4 regions of the Limnospira indica PCC 8005 genome follow, and region 3 is predicted to be linked to each of the others. Evidence: riboswitches for the same ligand, from Rfam matches in the RefSeq annotation. Region 3 holds a riboswitch; each other region holds the start of a gene.

Region 1 (6,120 bases), 1.1 Mb from region 3:
CAGCAATTGACACCCTTTTTTTCTGCCCCAAACTCAGATAATTAATCGGGAAATCCGCCAAACCCACTAAATCAAATTCAGCCAAAATTTGGCGCACCCGTTGAGCAATTTCTGAGGTAGATAAACCCAAATTACACAAGCCATAGGAAATATCTTCTGACACGGTAGTTGCTACTAACTGCTGTTCAGGATTTGGGAACACTAAACCCACCTTTTGGCGCAATTGATTCAACCATCGCCGTTTATATTGTAGCGGTTGACCTCGCCAACTAATCACCCCGGACTGAGGACGATATAACCCATTAGCTAATCGAAATAAGGTAGTTTTTCCGCAGCCATTACGTCCAATGACAGCATAACGCTGATATCTACCAAATTGACAAGTGATATTTTCCAGAGTTGGCTGCTGACTACCGGGGTAAGTATACTGAACATTATCAAATTCTAGTAACTCAAATTCCGATGACATACAACCATCCAATAATCACCAATAATAGTAGACAACCACAACATCCTTCCCAGGTATATCGAGGGTTGGATTGATGGCGAGAAACCGACCAAACCCGCAACTCTCCGTTAAACCCCCGCGCGGTTAATCCTAAACAAATTTGTCGATAATTTTCTAGGGTTTGTTGGAGTAGTTGACTGGTGACAATTCCTAAACTGCGGATTGTAGTTTTCCAGTCACCATAACCGATACGAACCTGTTGAGCGATTAATAATTGACTAGCGGTTTCAGTTAACATAAAAATAAACCGATACATTAACATTAATAGTTCTGTGATTAAACTGGGACAGCCAATCTTACGGAAAATTCTAATGATTTCGACGAAGGGGGTAGTGAGTAAAAGAAAATACATACAGGAGCTTAAAACTAGGGAGCGAGTTAGTAGAAAACCAGCTTGTTGCATTCCTTGATTACTGAAATATATCAAGATATTACCTAGGTTAAATTCCCAGATAATATCAGTTTTAATTAATTCAATATTAGCTGAATTAACCACCCCCAATAGTAAGGCGGGAATGCTAGTTAACCAAAAACTGAAGGGGATGGCTTGCAATTTCAGATAAATTCCTAGGGGAATTTTAGCGTAAATCACGACCCAAATTGTCACCCAAATGGTGATCAATATTTGCAGGAGGGGGGGAGCCGCCAAACTGAGACAAAACAGGATGGCGGCAAAGGCTAACTTATGTTCTGAGGGTAAATACCTTAACCGATTGGTATAGGCGATCGCATCAATTTGATGGTACATTTAGGATGAGCGATTTTTGCCTTGTTTACGGCCTTTATATAAGCCAATCACATAGCCGACGATACCCGCACCAATAGCAGCTTGAGAAACAAATAACAGGCTCTCAATTTCGCCACTGGGAACTTCTAAGATAGGTTCAAACCAGGGTTGATAATTCGGTTGAATTTCGCCGATGAGATTTTCGGCTTGTTCATCGGCTCCCTCATAGTCTCCTCGGATAAAAATTAGCGGCGTTACCGATAAAATAACGACGGCTAAAATCATCCACAAATTGCCATTTTTTACAGCTTTATCAGAAGTTGGTGTCATGATTTTACTTAGCTATTAGCTTTCCCAATTTTCAAGGTTTGCAGTTCTTCTGAGGCGTAGGACTCTAACCAATTCCAAACTACCATAGTTAATAGTCCCTCACTAATTGATAGGGGAATTTGAGTGACTGCAAAAATCCCCGCAAATTTGATAAAGGAAGCCATAACCCCCCCAGAAGCAGCCGGAAAAGCTACGGCTAACTGTATGGAGGTAATTAAATAAGTGGCTAAACTTCCCAAGGCTGCTGCGAAGAAAATACCTAACTTTTGTTGGTTAAATTGGCAGAATAGTTGATAAATGCCATAGGCAACCCAAGGGCCGACAATCGCCATAGAAAATACATTAGCTCCCAAGGTAGTTAAACCGCCGTGAGCGAGTAATACGGCTTGGAAAAGTAGGACTAAACTGCCTAAAACTGTCATCACTGACGGTCCGAATAAAACCACTCCTAATCCGGTTCCGGTGGGGTGAGAACAACTCCCTGTAACTGAGGGGATTTTTAGAGCTGACAGGACAAAAGTAAAGGCTCCTGCTAGGGCAATTAATAGCTTTAGTTCGGGGTTGTTTCGGGTAATTTTGGTGAGTTTTTGAAAACCAATAACCCAGAAAGGGATGATTAACACCCACCAAAAAATTGACCAGGTAATAGGTAAAAAACCTTCCATAATGTGCATTGCTTGAGCTGGAGTGGCTGCACCTATTACCAAATAAAATGTTAACCCAATCATGGCGATTAGGTGTATCATTCGATGATTTTTGCTCATCTGTACCTCGCAGATTTGTGAGTGAGAAATAACTATAGGCGGGCATCCTGACTCACAGATGGGGTGGACAAATTAGCCGGAAATCTGATTACAGTTGCGGGACAGCGCCGGATTTACACCGAACTTTCCCCATTACTCCTAGTGGCTGTTCCCCACTAGAACCTATAGTTGGCGCTATTGTATCATGTGTAGGTCAACAGTGAACCAAGCTGGCAAATATTTAATTAAGTTTGCTCTCGCCTGGCCCAATATTGTTGGACGGCTTGGACGTTATACCAATTTAAAAAAATCCGAGAAATTTCTAAGGCTAATTGAGGCTGACCACGATTAATTAACCACTGTAAAAAATGCGCCATGGTCCTTTCATTGAGTTGACCTCTTAGGGATAAAATGCCCCAGAGTATCCGATGCAAAATGGTCATTTGAATCATCATTTTGACTGACCAGGTAGGATGTTTTTGATAGAAAACTACCCCCATTCTGCCTCTTTGTTTTTCTTTTTCAATTAGGGCGGGTATTTGGTCTAAGTTAAAGGGGGGATGCCAATGATATCCGACGGCGGCGGGGCATTTGATTAATTTTAAGCCTAATTTTTTTAGCCTAACTCCTAGTTCCAGGTCTTCCCAACCATAAAGCTGAAATTTAGGGTCAAATAATCCGGCTTCGATTAGCCAATGGCGGGCGATCGCCACATTTCCGGTGGCAAAATAAGCGGCAGAAAAATCGGTGATTTTATAGGGTTCTGTGGTGGGATTTTCAAAATTGCAGGTATTCACAACTCGACCATAGGTAAAGATGCGATCGCTTTTTTGAGAGTTGGCAATTAAGGCGGTAGCGTGAGCGGCAAGAAAGCTATCAGTTACCACCAAATCACTATCGATAAAAACAATCAGATCTCCCCTCGCCTGTTCAACTCCCAAATTTCGCGCCGCCGCTGGTCCCTGGTGGTCTTGCTGGTAGATGCGAAGATGGGGAAATTCGAGGGTGTTAGTTCCCAACCATTCCACAGTCCCATCAGTGGAACCATCATCGACTAACACCACCTCATAGCCAGTCACGGCGGCGCTATAGGTTTGATTTTCCAATGCTCTCAGACACTTCTGTAAAATCGGCAAACGGTTATAGGTAGGGATAACAACGCTAAAAAACATATATTTTCTGGGACAGTTGGCGATGCTCTGCAACTATAACCTAATTGTTACAGCCTTACTTTTCAATGGTGGCGATTGGGGTGATAATGAAATGTTTGTTGATCTAGGAGCTTTGGTAGATTATGGGTCGCGCTGAAAAAGCTGTACTTGCCTACTCTGGTGGTGTAGATACCTCTGTCTGTATTCCTTATCTCAAAAATGAGTTTGGGGTAGCTGAAGTAATTACTGTGGCGGTTGACTTGGGACAAGGTGATGAACTAGGACCAGTGAAACAAAAGGCCCTCGACTCTGGCGCGAGTGAGTCTTTAGTGATTGATGTACAACAGCGATTTGTACAGGAGTTTGCTTTTCCGGCTATTCAAGCTAATGCTTTGTATGAGAACCGCTACCCCCTGGCTACGGCTTTAGCACGTCCTTTGATTGCTCAGGTTTTGGTGGAAGTTGCCGAAAAATACGGAGCAGATGCGATCGCTCACGGTTGCACGGGAAAAGGCAATGATCAGGTCCGCTTTGATGTCTCTATCGGCGCTCTCAACCCTAATATTAAGATTTTAGCTCCGGCTAGGGAATGGGGTATGAGTCGGGAAGAGACGATCGCTTATGGGGAAAAATTTGGCATTTCCTTCCCCGTTAAAAAGTCTTCCCCCTACAGTCTCGATCGCAACTTGCTTGGTATGGCGATCGAAGCTGGACCTCTGGAAGACCCCTGGGTTGAACCCCCAGAGGATGTCTATGGGATGACTAAAGCGATCGCTGATACTCCTGACCAGCCAGAATATTTAGAAATTGGCTTTCAATCTGGCATTCCTGTTAGCCTCAATGGGGAAGCACTCAACGGCGTTGACCTCATCTCTCGCTTAAATGCGATCGCCGGAAACCACGGTATCGGACGCATTGATATGATCGAGAATCGTTTGGTAGGCATTAAATCTCGGGAAGTTTACGAATCCCCTGCCATGGTTGTACTCATTCAGGCTCACCGAGATCTTGAAAGTCTGGTTCTCACTTCCGATGTCACCCGCTATAAACGCGGCATTGAGGAAACCTATAGCCAAATTGTCTACAATGGCCTCTGGTTTAGTCCCCTCAAAGGTGCGATCGATGCCTTTATCAAACAAACTCAAGAACGGGTCAGCGGCACTGTACGGGTCAAACTGTTTAAAGGCAATTGCAACATTGTCGGTCGCCAGTCTGACAAATCCCTCTACAGCCTTGACCTGGCTACTTACGGTTCTGAAGATGTATTTGACCACAAAGCCGCCGAAGGATTTATCTATGTTTGGGGTCTTCCCACTCGCGTTTGGTCCGAAAAAATCAGAGAGTAAGATTTAATTGTCAATTATTGGGGCGGGTTCTACAGTTAAGTCAGCACCCCCGGCTGAAGCACGGGGGCTTCGTGCCCCCCGCTTTCAGGTAGCTGACCAGCTTAAGCCTTAACTGGCTACGTGAGCGAGCAAGAGTTAAAGTTCCTACCCTGGAATGCGTGCTAGTTCCAGGCACTAGAACCAAATCGTTAAACAGTTCTAAGGGGTTAAGACAGTGCGATTTGGAAAGTACCGACTCTGAACATTAGCGTTCGCGCAGCGTGCGCGTTAGCGCAAGCGCAAACGTTACGAGCAATCAGAACAGACGCAACAATGTCTAACCATATTTTCGTTTTAGATACCAACCGCAAGCCCCTGACACCGTGCAAGCCAGGGATGGCACGATCACTGCTCAAAGCCGGGAAAGCATCGGTATTTCGACGCTACCCATTCACCATTATTCTAAACAAGGAGGTTGACGCTAATCCTGAACCGCTCGAACTCAAATTAGACCCAGGCTCTAAAGTCACTGGAATTGCCTTAAAGCAAGGGAATCATATTATCTTTGCTGCCGAGTTGCAGCACCGAGGACAGCAGATTAAAGAAGCATTGCTCTCTCGTCGTCAACTCCGACGTTCTCGACGAAACCGCAAGACCCGATATCGACCAGCTCGGTTCTTGAATCGGACTCGTCCCGAAGGTTGGTTAGCTCCCAGCTTGCAGCATCGAGTAGATACTCTAATGACCTGGGTTCACCGATTTCGTAGACTTGCCCCAGTTGGCCGCATTACCCAAGAGCTAGTACGGTTCGACCTGCAATTGATGGAAAACCCTGAGATTTCAGGTGTTGAGTATCAGCAGGGAGAATTACAAGGCTATGAAATCAGGGAATACCTGTTGGAAAAGTGGGGCAGAACCTGTGCTTACTGTGGGGCTCAAAATGTACTACTTGAAGTTGAGCATATCCAGCCTCGCTCTAAGGGTGGCTCTGACCGGGTTTCTAACCTGACCCTGGCTTGCCACTCATGCAATCAAGCCAAAGGCAATGGGGACATTCGGGATTTTTTATCGGGCCAGCCTGATGTCCTGAGTCGTCTTCTCAGGCAGGCCAAATCACCCCTTAAAGATGCGGCTGCCGTTAACTCGACCCGATGGGCCTTGTTCAAGGCTCTGAAAGCAACAGGACTCCCAGTTACCACAGGAACGGGCGGACAAACGAAGTTCAATCGACTGAGGCTCAACCTACCTAAAGCTCACTGGCTTGATGCTGCCTGTGTTGGACCAGTCGAATCACTCGAAGTTCTGACTTCAAAACCGTTGCTGATTTTAGCAAAGG
Region 2 (6,120 bases), 1.5 Mb from region 3:
CCTAGAAAACGTTTTAGCGGAAATGGTGATCGACGCTGTTCCCAGCATCGAAATGGTAAGGTTTGTCAACTCTGGTACGGAAGCCTGTATGTCCGTACTGCGACTAATGCGAGCCTTTACGGGTCGCGAAAAAATCATCAAATTTGAGGGCTGCTACCACGGCCACGCGGATATGTTCCTAGTCAAAGCCGGATCGGGTGTGGCGACTCTCGGCTTACCCGATTCTCCCGGCGTACCTAAAAACGTGACTGTAAACACTCTCAACGCCCCCTACAATGACCTAGAAGCGGTCAAAAAACTATTTTCGGAAAATCCAGGTCAAATCGCAGGTATCATCCTAGAAGCCGTTGTAGGCAACTCTGGCTTTATTCCTCCTGATGCGGGTTTCCTGGAAGGTTTGCGGATGCTGACCGAGGAAAATGGCGCTTTACTGGTATTTGATGAGGTGATGACTGGCTTCCGCATTGCTTACGGTGGCGCTCAAGAAAAATTTGGTGTTACCCCAGATTTAACTACTTTGGGTAAAATTATCGGTGGTGGCTTACCTGTGGGAGCCTATGGCGGTCGTCAGGATATTATGGCTATGGTCGCGCCAGCAGGTCCCATGTACCAAGCGGGAACCCTATCAGGAAATCCCCTAGCCATGACGGCGGGAATTAAGACTTTGGAACTATTGCAAAAGCCGGGGACTTATGAATATCTCGACCAAATTACCAAAAAGCTGAGTAATGGCTTATTGGAAATTGCTAAAGAAACAGGTCATGCAGCCTGTGGTGGCCAAATTAGCGCGATGTTTGGGTTCTTTTTTACGGAGGGACCTGTTCATAATTATGATCATGCTAAAAAGTCGGATTTGGCGAAGTTTGGTCGCTTCCATCGAGGTATGTTAGAACGGGGTATTTATTTGGCTCCTTCACAATTTGAGGCTGGTTTTACTTCTTTTGTGCATACTGAGGAAGATATTGATCAAACTCTGGCGGCGGCGCGGGAAGTTTTATCTGGTCTGTAGATAATTCTGACAGTCAAGAACTGGGTTTTTTATGGAATTGATGGTTAAGTCTGTCTGGAATTCCCATAGAAAACCTGGTTTTTGCTGGGGTTTATCGGGCTAATCTTAACCTATTAATTTGGATGAGTAATTACTGTAAAAAAATCTTGATTTTGGGAGGAACGGCGGAAGCGACAGCCCTATATGATAGGGTTCAAACTATGGCGAATATAGAGGCGATCGCTTCTTTTGCGGGTCGCACTCAACAGCCAGTTACCCCGAAAGACCCGGCGGCTTTTCGGATTGGCGGTTTTGGCGGTGTTCAGGGTTTAATCGACTATTTAAAACAACAAAAAATTGATATTTTAATTGATGTTACCCACCCCTTTGCTGCCCAAATTTCTGACCATGCGGCTATAGCAGCTAATGAATGTGGAATTAAACGGTTAATGGTTGTCCGTCCGGCTTGGGAAAAAGTCCCCGGCGATAACTGGGTTGAGGTGGATAGTCACTCACAGGCTACTATGGTTTTATCAGGGTTAGCTGAACGGGTATTTTTAACTATTGGTCGTCAGGAACTTTCCGCCTATGCTGAACTAAAAGATATCTGGTTTTTAATGCGGATGATTGACCCACCTCAGCCGAATTTACCTATACCTAGGGGGGAATTATTGTTACAAAGGGGGCCTTTTTCGGTGATAGATGAACTGTCAATTTTACGGGAATATCAACTGGGTGCAATTGTTAGTAAAAATAGCGGCGGTGATGCTACCTACGCCAAAATTGTGGCGGCGCGAGAGTTGAAATTACCTGTGGTTATGGTGCAACGTCCTCCCATTCCTATGGGGGAAACAGTGGCTGATATTGAGTCGGCGATCGCTTGGTTACACCAACAATAAACCGCCTTTTTAGTTATGGTTTCAGCACTGACCATTGAGTGACAGTAGCTAAGGGTTTCCAGCCTAAAAAATTGCCAATGGCTGCAGTTCTTTCAATGCCAATTCGGGTAAGTTCCCCCCCTAATTGATTATGCCATTGTAACAGAATTAACTCACTCTCAACTGTGACTGTATTAGCCACTAGACGACCTCCCGATCGCAATTTTTTCCAACAGGTTTCTAATAGACCTGGGGTGGTAATACCACCACCAATAAAAATGGCATCAGGGGAAGGTAAATTAATTAATGATTCGGGTGCTTTTCCGGCTATTATTTGCAGGTCTGGAGTCCCTAAAGCTGTGGCATTATCAGCAATATATTCTAAGCGTCTGGGATGCTGTTCTATGGCGATACTTTGACAACGGCGATCACTTCTCATCCACTCAATACCAATGGACCCACAACCTGCACCGACATCCCATAAAAGTTGTCCCGGTAGGGGAGATAATCGACTGAGAGTAATCGCTCGGACCTCCTGTTTAGTTAACTGTCCGTCGTGGTGGTAGGCGCTGTCAGGAAGTCCCGGGAAACTAGGGGAAAAGTTAACGGGATTAGAACTAATACACTCTACGGCGATCGCATTTAAATCAGCCACTTCGTCAACATCCCAAGAGGAAGCGATACCCGAAATTTGTCTCTCTTTTTTGCCTCCCAAATGTTCCAACACCACGATTAAACTATCACCAAATCCTTGATGTGTTAGGAGTTCAGCCACGGCGGCGGGAGTGCGACGATTAGCACTTAAAATTAACAGATGCGCACCCCCATAAATTACCCGATTTAATAAAGCCAGGGGACGACCACATAAACTCAGGGTTTCTACATCGGTTACAGACCAACCCAAACGACTACAAATTAGGCTAAATGTAGAGGGAGAAGGAATTATAGTAATTTCCTCAAGGGGTAGGCGACGGGTAAGGGTAACGCCAATACCATACCACATCGGATCGCCACTAGCTAAAACACAGACGGGTTGACCACGGCGGCGGATAATTTCTGCGATCGACTCATCCAGAGGAGAAGTCCAGAGGAGTTTTTCTCGTTTATCCTCCGGGGGTAACATTGCTAAATGACGTTGACCACCGACAACTACTGAAGCCATAGATAAAAGCGATCGCGCCGTGGCGCTTAACCCTTCTAACCCATCTTCCCCAATTCCTACAATTGATAACCATTTGTGGGAAAAATCCCTGCTGACCATGATTTATAGTTAAAATACCAGTATTCATGATATAGTATTTGGGCTTGTAGTTGGGAAAGTTCGGTGAGATTCCGACACTGTGCCGCAACTGTAATACAATTTTCTGAGTCAGAATGCCAACTACAAGTTATTGATGAGTTGTCAAAATCAGCTAATTTTGCGGCTCATTCTCTGCGTCGCATGGAGAAACAAATCACCATGAATTGGTTAGTTAAAGCAAATGTTTGTCCGGGTCTATTTTATGGAACCCACGCCCAGGATGGTTTTTTAATCCGCATTCGGACTCCGGGCGGATTAATTAATAGTAAACAGGGTAAATTATTGGGTTATTTATTAACGGAGTGGGGAGGGACGCTACAAGTAACTAATCGCGCTAATTTACAAATTCGGGGAGTGCAAAAACCACCAACTAGCGCCGTTTTTGAGATGCTGCAAAAATTAAATTTAGCTGCTCAAAATCCCCACATAGACCACCTACGCAATATTATGGGTAGTCCGACGGCGGGAATTGATAGCCAGGAGTTAATTGATACTAGTCCCCTGATTAAAGCCCTGGATAATCTGATTCAAAATCACCCGTTAATTGGCGAACTTAGTCCTAAGTTTAGCATCGGAGTTGATGGGGGGGGGACTGTGGGAATTGGTATCCGTTCTCCGGTGGCTTGGGAACATCGATATAATGAGATTCAGCTTAATGCGATCTCGGTAGATGATGGGAATAATAGCATTAATTTTCAGTTGGCGATCGCCGGAGATAAAAAGCTATATAATACCCAACTTGTCATCACGCCAGAACAATGTTTATCTGTAGTCGCTACCCTTATTAATGTCTATGGGGAGTATGTCCGAAACAACCCCTTAGATACCGGGAAAAAGCCTCGGATGAAACAGCTAATTGACCATCTAGGATTAGATACATATATCCAGCAAGTCAACAGCCAACTAACCCAGCCCTTGCCGATATTGTCCGCTGAACCTACCCCCAGCCAACCCTATCATCATTTAGGAATTTATCCCCAAAAAAACGCCGAATTGTGTTATATTGGGATATCATTACACCTAGGACAAATTAATGCACAACAATGGTTAGGATTAGTCGAACTTTCAGAAACCTTTGGTAATGCCGAGTTAAGATTAACCCCTTGGCAAACAATTATAATGCCAGATATTCCCCATCAACAAATCAGCCAATTATTGCCGAAACTATCTTTATTAGGCTTCGCGGAAATTGAGTCAAATCAAGTGGCGATCGCTGCTTGTGGTGGTAAGCCTGGCTGTGCCGCATCACTTACCCACACTCAAACTCACGCTTCCCAATTAGCAGAATATCTCCACCAGCGATTAAATTTAGATACTCCTATTAATATTCATGTAACTGGTTGCCCTAAATTTTGCGCTCAACCCAGTCCCGCAGAAATCACCCTTTTAGGGCATACAATTAATCAAAATGGGAAAACTATCGAAGGCTACCAAGTGTATCTTGGGGATGGTGAACAATCCTTAAAACAAAAAATTTTTGAGGGAGTATTTACCGAAATACCCGAATTTTTAGCCAATTTTTTGACCCAAAATCGCCCACTTAATTAATCACTAATTACCTGCAAATTTGCTGATGATAGACTACCTGCGTGACGGCAACCAAATATATCAGAAATCCTTTGGAATAATTCGGGATGAAACCAACTTTCAAGGTTTATCAGATGATTTATCTCATGTAGCAGTTAGGTTAATTCATGCCTGCGGAATGACGGATATTGTCGGAGATTTACAAGCCTCAGAAAATGCCGTTAAAGTCGGACGGGAGGCACTACAACAGGGAAAAGCCATCTTTTGTGATGCCATGATGGTGGCTAGGGGAATTACTAAAAAACGCTTACCTAAAAATAACCCGATTATTTGTACCCTAAATCATCCAGATGTCCCTAATATCGCTCGCCAGATTAATAATACTCGGTCGGCGGCAGCATTGGAGTTATGGGGGGATAATTTACAAGGCGCAGTGGTAGCCATTGGTAATGCACCGACTGCCCTCTTTCACCTGCTGGAAATGTTGGATGATGGTTTAGTGAAACCTGCACTGATTTTAGGGTTTCCGGTCGGCTTTGTCGGCGCGGCAGAGTCGAAACTTGAATTGGCATCTAATAGCCGTGGTATTCCATTTATGACACTCCATGGGCGGCGCGGTGGGAGTGCGATCGCAGCGGCGGCAGTAAATGCGTTAGCAAAGGAAAATGAATTATGACTAAATTAGGGCGACTTTATGGGTTGGGAATTGGTCCGGGAGATCCGGAATTACTAACTTTAAAAGCACATCGTATTTTAACAACTGTTCCCGTCATTGCCTATCCCAGTTTGGAAAATGGCAAGGTTTTAGCTAGGGCGATCGTCGCCGATTTTATCTCCCCTGATCAGATCGAAATTCCTATCCCCCTACCCTTTAGTGTGCAGCGATCGTCACAGCCTTATTATGATATCGGGGCGGAAAAAATTGCCGAACATCTCAGCCAGGGGAAAGATGTGGCGGTTTTGTGTCTGGGAGATCCGATGCTTTATGGTACGTTTATGTACATTTTTAATCGCTTATCAGGGCGGTTTTCAATTGAGGTCATACCTGGGATTTCTTCAGTGATGGCTAGTGCGGCTATGTTGGGAGTACCGATAACTTATCGCAATGATGTCTTTACCATTCTTCCGGCTACATTAGAGGCGGATATATTACGCGATCGCCTCTCGGTAGCTGATGCAGCCGCCATTATGAAATTAGGTCGGCATTTTGCTAAAGTTTATCAAATTTTGGCAGATTTAGGACTACTACAAAGGGCTTTATATATCGAACGCGCTACTTGGAAAAATCAGGCAATTATCCCCATTACAGAAGTTGACCATAACTCAGTTACCTACTGGTCATTAATTTTAGTACCTAGTCAGAACCTGCCCAAATAACCCCGAATTAACCCTTAATTCCCCCTAAGTTATGAACCAACCAGCCATTA
Region 3 (6,120 bases):
CCTGAAAGCTAATTTCAATTGCTATATATTTTTCACCTTTACTTACGACAATATCAAAGTTAGTGTCTCTTTTTCCTGTTTGCTTATGACTGACTCCAGGGATGGTAGAATTGAGGTTGATATTAATATCATTTTGATTTAAATTTTTACCTAAATATTGATATATATGACGTTGCAAAAGCTGACCTAAATCATTACTTTTAGCTCCTGCGGTAATACGGCTTAGATAAATATAACGCTGGCGTATAAACTCGGAAAGTTCATCATACTTACCCATTAATTGTCCAATCTGACATCCCCAAGTCTTAAAAATGCCAGAAATTTTAGGATTTGTTGAATCTCCAGCAAACAGGAGGACGACAATAATATCTTTATAAACTTCAGACAGAGTTTGTTTCCTTAACAGTAATTTCTGGCTGGAAACGTTGAGTTTTTGGTTTGATAATATTCCTGATATGGGTAACACCTGAAAACGATAACAAAATTGAGTGTTGTTCCAAATATACTCTAATTCTCCATCGGGGAACAATAAATCAAACTCTTGATTTAAACGTTGTAGTTTTTCACCTCCAAAATCTGCTAAGATCAGAAGGTGTTTGAGGAATAAATTAGCAGAGAGCTTTGATATTTCTAAAGTGGTAAATATATCTAGGGGATTTTCTAATTCCAAGGCTAGAATTGAGAGAAACTGCTGTTGGGTTTCAATCAGCACCGGGATAATACTCTGTTCGAGTTGTTGTTGAACCAAAAACTTTGGCCAGAATAAAGATGCTGACTGATGCAATTCCTCAATTGTTCGTTTTTGAACCATAGATGATTAAACAGTTTTTCTGTCAGAATTTGCGAACCATTGATCAAATGTGGGTATCCAAAGGTAAACCTATCATGACTTAGAGAGTGAACTAGATGGGGAATACCTGGGGGACGCAATATGGTATTAGGAGGAGAAAGTGGGATGGAGACGAGACGGAAAGTAGCGTAAAGTGTGGTTGTATTGGGGCTATTTTGGCGACGCTGTGAATTTTACTACTGTTTAAATAAGGACGATCGCATTATTAAAATCACCAAAATTGATAAGATTTCTACCTGTTTAACGCCATGGTTTCTGACTGCAAAGAAGTGGCTATTTGTTCTTGATTAAGACTACGACCAATAAACACCAGTTGAGTTTGGCGAGGTTCGTCGGCTTTCCAGGGGCGATCGAAGAAGGTATCAAATCGGTTTCCGACTCCTTGAACTACCATCCGCATTGGTTTGTTGGCGACGGCTATAAAACCTTTAATGCGGTAGATTTCCAACTGCTGGGCGATCGCTTTTAATTGATTAACTAAACTGGCGGAGTCCTTAACTGGATCTAAGACTAAATGCACAGCATTGATATCATCATCGTGTTCGTGTTCTTCTTCCTGGTCATGGTGACTAGGGCGACTGTCGAGATGGTCTTCTACCGCTGCATTAAAGCCTAATAATATGTCAGGGTAAATTTTCCCTTGCTGACAGGAAACCACCTGCACTCCTGGGGTTAACTCCTGTTTTAGCCATTGTTGAACCCGGTTTTGAGACTCTCGATCAATGCGATCGCCTTTCGTCAAAAGTACCAAATCAGCACAAGCTAACTGGTCTTCAAATAACTCCTCGATTGGTGTTTCATGTTCCAAAGTTTCATCCGCTTGACGCTGCTTTTCTAAAGCCTCTAAATCTCCCACCAGTTGACCATTGGCTAGGGCTTCACTATCAACTACCGTAATCACACCATCTACCGTCGCTTTGGTGCGAATTTCCGGCCATCGGAAGGCTTGAACCAGTGGCTTTGGTAAAGCCAAACCAGAGGTTTCTATTAATATCGAATCAATCGCATCTTGGCGTTTAAGTAGTTCTTGCATAGTCGGCAAAAACTCTTCCTGGACGGTGCAACACAGACAACCATTCGCTAATTCGATGATATTAGTTTCCGTTTCTTCTTCGTCACAAACTTGGCAAGATTTGAGGATTTCGCCATCAATACCTACTTCGCCAAATTCATTGACTAATACCGCGATCCGACGACCTTGGTTATTTTGCAGTAAATGGCGGATCAGGGTGGTTTTTCCAGCCCCTAAAAATCCGGTGATAATGGTTACAGGAATTTTATGCACGGTTTTTTGACTCCTCCGAAATTATAGCGATTTGCTATCTATAAATGTTGAGATTTTCCTAGAGTTTAGATGGGCGATCGCTATGATATTTAGATTGTGAAAATACTAAATCAACCATCATCCATACCTCGCAGATGAATCAACAATAGGTTACTTATCGGCGGGCATTCTGACTGAGAGACTAACAGAGTCCCATCACAGTCGCGGGACAGCGCCGGACTTACACCGGACTTTCCCCCTTTCCTCTAAGGGCTGATTTCCCTTAGAACCGATATCGGGAATATCTTATCACAGGTTGGGCGAATTCGGGGAAAAACCAAAAAAGTCCCTGCTTATTTCTAAACAGGGACGGTTTGTTATTAGTGAATAGGGAGAGATAGGTAAATTTGATGACTTAGACTAAGTTAGTGAAAATCAAAGCCCCAATAGCGCCACTAACGGCGATCGCCATCAGTAAATTTGTAAAAAACCTGCCGTATTCTGCATTATAACCAAGGGCTTTGTCTTCCTGACCACCTGTGAAGAATAAAGACCAGGCTTGGTTAGCTGTAATTACTTCTGAGGTACTGTTAAAGTCCGGTCGAAAGATTACAGGTCCGATTAAGTATTTGTTAGGAAAGTTAAAATCTGTTTTCATACAAGTCTCCGAAATGCTACTGAATTATAGGTTGACAAAATCTGGGTTTTACAGGCTAGTTAACCAGCCAATTACACCATGTCCGGTTAATGCTTCTAAGGCTAGGGCGGATATAAACCCGATCATAGCTAGTCGTCCGTTGAGTTTCTCTGCGTATTTGTTGAAACCGAATTGTTGCGCTTCCTCTACATATACTTGGGGTTCGATCGCGTAAACATTTGCGCGTCCACCTTCTTCCATAATTTGTCCACGAACCATAGTATTTTTGCCTCTCTGACTTCTTGTAAACAAATGTAACACACTGCAAACAAATATTGCAAGGGGTTGACAAAATTAATTTTTGTAGTATAGTTTTGTGCTTTTTCCAAACAAGGGGGTTTGTTAAAAATTTATTAACAATGGGATTTTTACTTAGTTACATGGTATTAATTAAAATTAATTCTCAATTAGCTCAACAGAGAGCCAATAGATTATGGACAATGATAACTACTGTGCCGATGTATCCGTGAACGGCTTTGATGGTGGCTCAAGCTGGTCAGGATTTACTTACCTCAAAGACAACACTGGTCATGCTCGCACCATAAGTGAATCACCAGAATCATTGGTTGTAGTGGGCGAATCATCAATTCCGGGAACCTTTGCTTTGTCCGAGGCGAAGGTAGGCGATCGCTTATATATAGTTGCTCTCAATTGTGCCGGAGGCAATACCCGTCTAATGGGGATGGGGTTAATGCCAGGTGTAGAATTAAATGTCATTAGTTCCACAACCAGTGGATCAGTGATTATCGCCCTAGGCGACCATCGCTTAGGACTGGGGGCAGATATGGCTGAGAATATTCAGGTCGCCACAGAAAACCTCACCCAGTCGAAAAGGAAACTCTCATCAATGAATAAGACTAATGTTGTGCAGTTGCGCCATGCGGCGATCGGTTCTCGGTTGCGGGTGGTTGGTTATGACCCCGCCGCCCGTAGCTACAAACGGAAATTATTAGCCATGGGATTAACTCCAGGGGTGGAATTTACAGTCAAACGCCACGCACCTTTAGGAGACCCAACCCAAATTGAGGTCAGGGGATTTAACCTGAGTTTACGCAAAGACGAAGCAGATGCCCTCCAGGTGGCATTGATCAACCCATCCTAAAGGAGGAACAAAATTGTGAGTCAGTCTATGGAACTGAACCGCCAAACCGATAATAAGGCTGCGATGTCCTGTATTGCTTTGGTGGGAAACCCTAACTGTGGGAAAACGACCCTATTTAATGCTTTAACTGGTAGTAATCAGCGGGTAGGTAACTGGCCCGGAGTTACCGTAGAAAGGAAAGAGGGAAGCTATCGTTATCAAAACCAGGCCATCAAGGTGATTGACCTGCCAGGGGTTTACTCTCTGGACGTGGAAGATGCCAGCACTGGATTAGATGAACAGGTAGCGCGAGACTATTTACTATCGGGTGAAGCCACCTTAATTATCAATATCGTAGATGCGTCCAACCTAGAGCGAAATCTGTATCTAACCACCCAACTGCTGGAAATGGGTTTGCCGATCGCGATCGCCCTGAATATGATAGATATAGCCCAGCAGCGGCAAATTACCATTGATGCCCAACAATTAGGCGATCGCTTAGGCTGTCCGGTAATTCCCATGAGTGCTAGTTCTGGGCGAGGGGTAGAACAACTGCGGGAAATTGTCCGAGATGCCATACTTATGGCAGACCGCCCCCAAGCTAAAGTCGCCTATCCAGCCCTTATCGAAGCCGCCCTCAATGAAATTACCGAATCTATAGCCCAACAATATAACTACTTACCCCCAGACTATCGTTGGCAAAGTCTCAGTTTATTGCAATATGACGATCGCCAAAGTTTGGTTAATCAAGATGTCGTTAAGCAAATTGCCACCCACCGCCACCGCATACACCAAACCCTGGGAGAAGATATCGACTTATTGATTGCTGATGCGCGCTATAGCTGGATTCATCAGATGTTACAGGGTATCACACAGCGATCGGACCTAGTACAACAGCACGTTTCCGATCACATTGATCAGGTAGTCCTCAGTCGCGCCTGGGGTATACCCATTTTTTTGGTAGTCATGTACCTGATGTTCCTGATTTCCATTAACTTTGGCGGCGCATTTATCGACTTTTTTGAGATCGCCTTTGGTACCGTATTTGTAGATGGCATGGCTCATGGCCTTGAGCAAATTAACGCCCCCGGTTGGTTAATCGGTACTCTAGCCGAAGGAGTTGGCGGCGGTATCCAAACCACTGCTACATTTATCCCCCAAATTGGCTTAATGTTTATCTGTCTAGCCATCTTAGAAGACTCTGGCTATCTCGCCCGCGCCGCCTTTGTTATGGATCGGTTTATGCGGTTTATGGGGCTTCCGGGTAAGTCTTTTGTGCCAATGATGGTCGGTTTTGGCTGCAATATTCCCGGTATTATGGCAACCCGGACTTTAGAAAATCCTCGCGATCGCCTAATGACCGTCTTAATGAATCCCTTTATGTCCTGTGGGGCGCGCCTGCCAGTTTATGCCCTGTTTGTAGCCGCATTTTTCCCCAGAAACGGACAAAATATCGTTTTCTTGCTTTACATCATCGGGATTTTAGCAGCCGTGTTCACCGGGTTAGTCATGAAGCATACCCTCTTACGCGGTCAATCTGCACCCTTTGTCATGGAATTACCCCCCTATCATATTCCCACCGCCAAAGGTGTATTAATCCGCGCTTGGGAAAGGTTAAAAGCCTTTATCACCCGCGCCGGGAAAATGATTGTTATTGTCGTGTTAATTCTGGGTTTATTAAATTCTGTCGGCACTGATGGTTCTTTCGGGAAACAGGATAGCCAGGATTCTCTTTTAAGTGCCGTTAGTCGCACAATTACCCCAGTTTTTAGCCCCATGGGAATCACTCAAGATAATTGGCCGGCTACTGTCGGCTTATTTACCGGAGTATTTGCTAAAGAGGTCATGGTTGGCAGTATGGATGCCCTTTATAAGCAATTAGGGGCTGATGAAGCATCCGCTGCCGACTCAGTGGAAGAACCCGAAGAAGAATTTAGTTTTTGGGGAGGTATCGCCGAAGCCTTTGCTAGTATTCCCGCTAACTTAGCTGATTTAGGTAATCAAATACTTGATCCCATTGGTTTAAGTATTATGGAAAGCACTGATAATCAGGAAGAAGCCGCCACAGTACAGGAGGTTAGTTATAGCACCTTTGGTCAAATGTCTCAAAGGTTTGGTAGTTCTACCGCCGCTTTTGCTTTCCTGTTATTTGTGTTGCTTTATTTCCCCTGTGTGTCTGCCATTGCTGCTGTTTACCGGGAAACTAATCTCGGTTGGACGGTGTTTGT
Region 4 (6,120 bases), 1.7 Mb from region 3:
TCATCAAAAACCCTCCGCCAATAACCAGTAATACAGCAATTACCAGAGTACAAATAAAGCGGATAAATTTAGTCATTAAGCTAGTCTGGAATGAGAAACTTATGGAGTTTTGTGGGCGGGGTAATAAATTATGGTTTTTCATGTCTTTGGGAGAGCGATCGCCAAATTACCAACCAACCATTTCGGAGTCGATTTATAACTTGAATTTTCCCCTTTTTAGGCGCTTTTTCAGCTTTACCCAGCGCCTCCTGTTTGACAAAAGGATGGACAGAAGCGGGAATTTTTCCAGAGCGATCCAGATAATATTTTAGCATCGTATTTATGCCATCATAAGTTGTTAATAATTGAAGGGGCGATGATATTTTCGCCCCCAAATTAGCGAGCAAGAGAATTTTCAGAAGCCATATAAATTATGGTTTCCGAGGGAATATGATTGGCGACTTGAATCCGAGCAGCCATCATCCGCAGGCTGGAATTCTTCCCAGTGTTTGCAGATTTGCTCGTAGCACTTATGCGGAGTAATTGGCAAATTTTTTAGGTAGAAGAATGTCACCTGATTCAATGACTCCAACAGAAACACTAATTCTGTGGTGGGGTTGTAGGTATCGACAGCTTCCAAAATGTGAGCATTCATAAAATGATGACGCAGAATCACTGTGTCAGGCGCAGCCAGCCACGCATTCAGAAAAGCGGCGAGACGCGATCTAGGTACATAGTGAACCTTAAAAACCTCCCCCGCCATTCCTACTGTTGGCGTATTGGTGCTACAAATCACTGCACCCCGTTCACCATTGAGATACCCCACCCAGGCGTTATAGCCTAGAGACAATAGATTTGTAGCAATAAAATCTTGCTGCCAATTCATCGGCGGATTGGGCGGTTCCTTGGTCGGGCTATCTGTTCCATTCATAAGAAATCCCAGGTGGTTTGCACAGACTCCCCCGTTAGGAAACGGGGGATTTAGACATCAGTTATTTTTCAGTCAAATTAGCTTCCTGGCGCAGAATTTTCGCCGCCTCCACCATATTTTTTAGGGAAGGAATCACCTCTTCCCAACCCCTTGTTTTCAAGCCACAATCGGGATTAACCCAAATCTGTTGTACAGGTAAATTGGCGACCCCGGTTTTTAACTGTTGCACCATCTGTTCTGTGCTGGGAACTGCTGGGCTGTGAACATCGTAAACGCCGTTCCCCACTTGATGTTTGTAGCCCGCATCAGTAATTTCAAACAGGGTTTCGTTATTGCTGCGGCTATTTTCAATGGACAACACATCCGCATCCAACCGCTCAATATGCCCAATAATATCCCCAAATTCCGAGTAACACATATGGGTATGGATTTGGGTTTCCGGTTTGGCTATAGCCGCAGACAGACGGAAAGCATCCACCGCCCAGGATAGATACTCATCCCAACGTTCTGGCTTCAGAGGCAGCCCTTCCCGCAAGGCAGGTTCATCAATTTGTACCATCTTCGCCCCCGCGGCTTCTAAGTCGGCTACTTCATCCCGCAAGGCTAAGGCAATCTGCATGGCTTGTTTACTGCGCGGAATATCGGTGCGGGTAAATGACCAGTTAATCATGGTGACCGGACCGGTTAGCATCCCTTTGACAATTTTATCGGTCAGGGATTGGGCTACCTTGAACTCTCGAACTGTCATGGGTCCGGTGCGGGCGACATCTCCATAAATAATCGGGGGACGCACGCAACGGCTGCCGTAACTTTGCACCCAACCATGTTCAGTAAAGGCAAAGCCTGATAACTGTTGCCCGAAAAATTCCACCATGTCGGTGCGCTCAAATTCCCCATGCACTAATACATCGAGTCCGGCTTCTTCTTGGAATTGGATGCACTTGGCAATTTCGGCATCGATCGCCGCTTCATATTCGGCTTGGGTAATGTCACCCCGTTTCAGTTTCACCCGCAGTTGCCGCACTTCGGAGGTTTGGGGGAAAGACCCGATGGTGGTGGTGGGGAATGGGGGCAAAACGGGCTGGCGTTCTTGACGTTGTTCATAAGGCAAAGTCCGCTCTAAATCCTGGGAGGTCAGATTTTGCAGGCGTTCTTTTACCCCCTGATTAACTGGGCTAAATTCCTGGAAGGTTTGCCATTGCCGGAGGATGACTTCCAGATACTTGTCAGGTTCTTGGGTTCCATAGGAGCGATCGGCCCAATCAGCCAGCAGTGTGATTTCTACTAACTTCTGTTCAGCAAAGCTCAAAACGGACCGCAAGGGTTCGGGGAGTTTGGTTTCTCGCTGGGCATCGTATGGCACAAATTGCAGGGAAGCAGACGGCTGAATCCGCAGGTTAGGGGTGACACGGGAAATGGCTTCCAGGGTTGACAAAACGGAGTCCGGGCGAATTTTCCATACATTGCGGGCATCGACAATTCCCGCCCCCAACTCTTTATCGTCGGGGAAACCATACTGTTGCAGTAACTCTAGGTTACGCCCACGGGTGAAGTCTAAACTAATGCCAGCGACGGGTAATTCCATCACCCAGGGGTAATTGTCTCCCAAGTCATCAAAGTAGGTGACCAGGTGAATGGGTAAGCCGACTTGGCTGAGAGATTGATAAGTTGATTGATAGAGTTGTTTAAAGTTGGCAGCATCTCCGAAGACTAAAGCAGGTTCATGGATTTGGACTTCAGCGACACCCATTTTTTGGAGTTCCTGGAGAAGCAGGAGATAGCGATCGCCTAGTTGTTTTCCCGCTTGGTCTTGATTCATCTCCAAACGACTCAGCCGCAGCAAAGTCACCGGACCCAAAACAATGGGAACAGCGCGATCGCCTAATAAGGTTTGAGCGCGATGCACGGTTTGCAGGAAATCGCTAAAGTCGGCTGGCTGTAATGTTTCGGGAATTTCTGGGACGAGGTAGTGATAGTTGGTGTCGAACCATTTGGTCATTTCCAGGGCGGCAATGCCATCCTTACCCCGCGCCATGGCAAAATAACGGTCGAGTCCGCTAAAGGATGCAAACCGTTCGGGAATGATGCCTAAGCGGATGCTCCAGTCTAAAACGTGATCGTAGAGGCTCATGTCGCCAATACCAATGCGATCGATGCCTGCTTGTCGTTGAGTTTCCCAGTTTTTGAACTCAACTTCATTCCGAGTCTGGATGAGGGTTTCTGCGTCCGATTTACCCCGCCAAAAGGCTTCTAATGCCTTTTTTAACTCGCGACTTTTACCAATACGAGGATAGCCGATAGTCGCGGTTTCCAGACGGGTTTGAGTGTATGTTTCCAAGGTCATAAATTGTCGCGTCCTAACGCTGAAAATAGTCATAGAAATCTAGTCCATCCCCGCGACAAACCAGCGGAGTGAACAATTCAAAGCAGCAGAATATCTGCCCAATTGAGTTAAGCAATACTCAGACCAGACTGATTCAAATCACCGTTAGCATGAGTGACCATCTGCCAGTCAATGTCTACATAAGGCTAGTTTTCTCAAAATGGCAATTTCAAATCAGGGCGCTACCCATGCAACGCCAGGGGAGTCGTCCTAAAAAATGAAGGCAATATTAATTGTGAAAAAGCTAAACGAACCATCATCCGTACCTCGCAGACGAAAAATAACAGTTTGGTGCATCTCCAGAGGAGACAGTTCGGCGGGCATTCTGACTTAGAGAGTTGTGTCTCTCCTCACAGCTGCGGGACAGCGCCGGATTTACGCCGGACTTTCCCCCTTACGTCTGATGGCTGCTCCCCATCAGAACCGACAATATTTAAGCATGATAACACACAAAGCGGAGATTTGACGAAATCATGGCAAAGTTACTGTAAACTGGGGGAACAACGATAGATGTCAGCAACCCGGTTTCTAGGGCTTAGGGTTTCACCAAGCGGCCAAGCCGCCCAAAGTCCATGGGAGAGCCACGGCACGAGAGCATGATTTAATCACAAATTCGGTTAATATTTTAGGGCAATACGGTATAATAAGCGAGAAGGGTTGAGGATAAACCTATTGCCAGATATGTCAAACCCAAGGAAGCGGCCCAAATCCTTCGAGTCCATGAAAGAACACTCCGCAGATGGGACTCCAATGGCTCAATCGAGACCATCAGAACCCCCGCTGGGCAACGACGATACAACGTTGAGTGATATACTGCCAAATCAGGCAGTGACAAACGCAAAGTCGTTATCTATGCCAGAGTTAGTAGCCGCGCCCAGCAGTCCGACCTCAACCGACAGGTGGCCGCACTGTCCAACCTCTACCCCGAAGCAGAAGTCGTCTCAGAAATCCGAGGCGGGCTCAACTTCAAGGGAAAGAAAATGCTGGCCTTACTGGGACATCATTTGTCAGGAGATGTCGGCATGGTTGTCGTTGCCCACCAAGACCGATTGGCAATATGGGGATTTGACTTGTTTCGATGGCTCTATGAGCAAAACAGGTGCTCACTCATGGTTCTCAACCAGACAAGTCTCAGTCCAGAACCAGAAATGGTTGAGGACATCCTCGCCATCCTCCACTGCTTCAGTTCCCGATTATACGGACGGAGTAAATACAAAACTCAGGTCAAAGAAGATCCGGATTTACCCCAGCCCGGAGCTAAATCAAGTCTGGCGCAAATGGTTAGCCGCTTGTCGGTATTGCTACAACCAAGCAATTGCATTATCTAGGAGTGGTAAACGACTAAGCAAGTTAAAGTTACGCAATAAAGTGATGCAGAGTGACTTACCCGAATGGGTCAAAGAAACACCCTGCCACATTCGGCAAAATGCCATCTTTGATGCCTATCAGGCTTTGAGCGCCAGTCCTGATGCCAGGTTTAGAAGTTGTCGTGACAGCTCTCAAGGGATTAAGTTCAATAATACTAATTTCTCTTCAGGGAGTTGGTATCCAAGACTAACGAAAGGATTAACTTTCATGGTTTCCGAACCCATCCCTAAAACTTGCGGGTAAGGGACTCAGTTGGTGTTTACCAAAGGTCGATGGTTTGCGATTTTCCCTGAACCAGTTGCCGTTACCCCAACTGAAGCGAATGGCGTAATTGCATTAGACCCGGGTGTGCGAACTTTCATAACTGGGTTTGATGGTTCACGATTTCTGGAATTGGGCTCCGGGGATATTGGAGGCATTACTAGGCTATGTCAACATTTGGATGATTTGATGAGCCGAATCGCCAAGGAACCCTGTCGTTCAAGAAGGCGACGGATGAGGCAAGCGGCTCAACGAATGAGAACCAAAATCCGCAATCTAGTTGATGAAGCCCACAAACAAATTGCTCATTACTTGACTAATGACTACAGCATAATTTTTCTGCCCACCTTCGAGACTTCCAACATGGTTGCCAAGGTGAAGCGGAAAATCAAATCCAAGACTGCCCGCGCCATGCTGACATGGGCGCATTATCGATTCAAACTAACCCTGAGACATCAAGCCGAGATAACTGGAACCACAGTTGTAGATGTGACGGAAGAATACACCAGCAAAACCTGTACTCACTGTGGTCATGTGCATTCCCAGCTAGGTGGCTCAAAAGTGTTCCGATGTCCGGAGTGTGGGTTCACTCTACCCAGGGACTGGAACGGTGCTTTTGGAATCTTTCTAAAAGCTTTGCGGGATACCGCCTCTGTTACCTTAACGGGTAATAGTGCTATCGTCGCATTGTCCGGGAACAACCGGATAAATGTCGCGTAAATGTATCAGTAATGTTATACCGTTTCGGATCAGGAGCAAGAATTTAATCCAATATTTGCTTTACATCTTAGGACAATAAGGTACAATACCCCAAAAGATTCGCAACTCAATAATGAGTATACGGTCAAACCCCAGACCATGCCAAATTTCCCTGACGACATACTCATCAAGTCGGATTCATGGTAAAATCCAATCATGGTGCGAGACGTTTAGGAGTCAAATAAGGCTGCAATGCCCGAAATAGCCTCCTAGTGGGACTTACACCCCTTGGTGGAAGATAAGGGACTCGTATCCTGACCATCCCATAACTGTTTATATGTCCCGACGCTTGGAGAAATCTGAGCAAGGCAGGGGACTCAAGGTCATAAACAAACTGAGAAATCAGGGAGTAGAGAGTAAAGGCGATAGCCACCCCCAATTTCAGGATACACGATTCTGGGATTGAAGCGGGGAACGAAAGGCGTGAGGTAGAACCTAC

What was found. Region 3 has a riboswitch for cobalamin ahead of cobW (cobalamin biosynthesis protein CobW). Riboswitches for the same ligand answer to the same signal wherever they lie in the genome.
Region 1: linked by a shared signal. The riboswitch ahead of XZ46_RS12265 (energy-coupling factor ABC transporter permease) and the one ahead of cobW (cobalamin biosynthesis protein CobW) in region 3 are both predicted to bind cobalamin.
Region 2: linked by a shared signal. The riboswitch ahead of cobG (precorrin-3B synthase) and the one ahead of cobW (cobalamin biosynthesis protein CobW) in region 3 are both predicted to bind cobalamin.
Region 4: linked by a shared signal. The riboswitch ahead of metE (5-methyltetrahydropteroyltriglutamate--homocysteine S-methyltransferase) and the one ahead of cobW (cobalamin biosynthesis protein CobW) in region 3 are both predicted to bind cobalamin.

What each region holds. Positions count from the first base shown of each region.
Region 1 covers NZ_FO818640.1:2,822,541-2,828,660, reverse strand. Annotated here, with positions in the region: gene XZ46_RS12280 (energy-coupling factor ABC transporter ATP-binding protein) at 1-469, opposite strand, end outside; gene cbiQ (cobalt ECF transporter T component CbiQ) at 453-1,256, opposite strand; gene XZ46_RS12270 (energy-coupling factor ABC transporter substrate-binding protein) at 1,257-1,565, opposite strand; gene XZ46_RS12265 (energy-coupling factor ABC transporter permease) at 1,574-2,329, opposite strand; cobalamin riboswitch at 2,350-2,510, opposite strand; gene XZ46_RS12260 (glycosyltransferase family 2 protein) at 2,554-3,480, opposite strand; gene XZ46_RS12255 (argininosuccinate synthase) at 3,603-4,805, shown strand; gene iscB (RNA-guided endonuclease IscB) at 5,118-6,120, shown strand, end outside.
Region 2 covers NZ_FO818640.1:2,420,019-2,426,138, forward strand. Annotated here, with positions in the region: gene hemL (glutamate-1-semialdehyde 2,1-aminomutase) at 1-1,009, shown strand, start outside; gene XZ46_RS10640 (cobalt-precorrin-6A reductase) at 1,132-1,887, shown strand; gene XZ46_RS10645 (bifunctional cobalt-precorrin-7 (C(5))-methyltransferase/cobalt-precorrin-6B (C(15))-methyltransferase) at 1,901-3,127, opposite strand; adenosylcobalamin-variant (AdoCbl-variant) riboswitch at 3,171-3,254, shown strand; gene cobG (precorrin-3B synthase) at 3,266-4,714, shown strand; gene XZ46_RS10655 (precorrin-8X methylmutase) at 4,740-5,369, shown strand; gene cobI (precorrin-2 C(20)-methyltransferase) at 5,366-6,070, shown strand; gene cobJ (precorrin-3B C(17)-methyltransferase) at 6,102-6,120, shown strand, end outside.
Region 3 covers NZ_FO818640.1:3,878,258-3,884,377, forward strand. Annotated here, with positions in the region: gene XZ46_RS17020 (DpnII family type II restriction endonuclease) at 1-811, opposite strand, end outside; gene cobW (cobalamin biosynthesis protein CobW) at 1,083-2,135, opposite strand; cobalamin riboswitch at 2,278-2,423, opposite strand; gene XZ46_RS17030 (hypothetical protein) at 2,530-2,772, opposite strand; gene XZ46_RS17035 (CAB/ELIP/HLIP family chlorophyll-binding protein) at 2,821-3,030, opposite strand; gene XZ46_RS37710 (ferrous iron transport protein A) at 3,245-3,913, shown strand; gene feoB (Fe(2+) transporter permease subunit FeoB) at 3,941-6,120, shown strand, end outside.
Region 4 covers NZ_FO818640.1:5,562,192-5,568,311, reverse strand. Annotated here, with positions in the region: gene XZ46_RS24625 (c-type cytochrome) at 1-76, opposite strand, end outside; gene XZ46_RS24620 (hypothetical protein) at 129-314, opposite strand; gene XZ46_RS24615 (hypothetical protein) at 395-910, opposite strand; gene metE (5-methyltetrahydropteroyltriglutamate--homocysteine S-methyltransferase) at 972-3,254, opposite strand; cobalamin riboswitch at 3,592-3,736, opposite strand; partial or broken gene XZ46_RS33445 (IS607 family transposase) at 3,965-4,537, shown strand; gene XZ46_RS38490 (hypothetical protein) at 4,665-4,904, shown strand; gene XZ46_RS33440 (RNA-guided endonuclease InsQ/TnpB family protein) at 4,914-5,642, shown strand.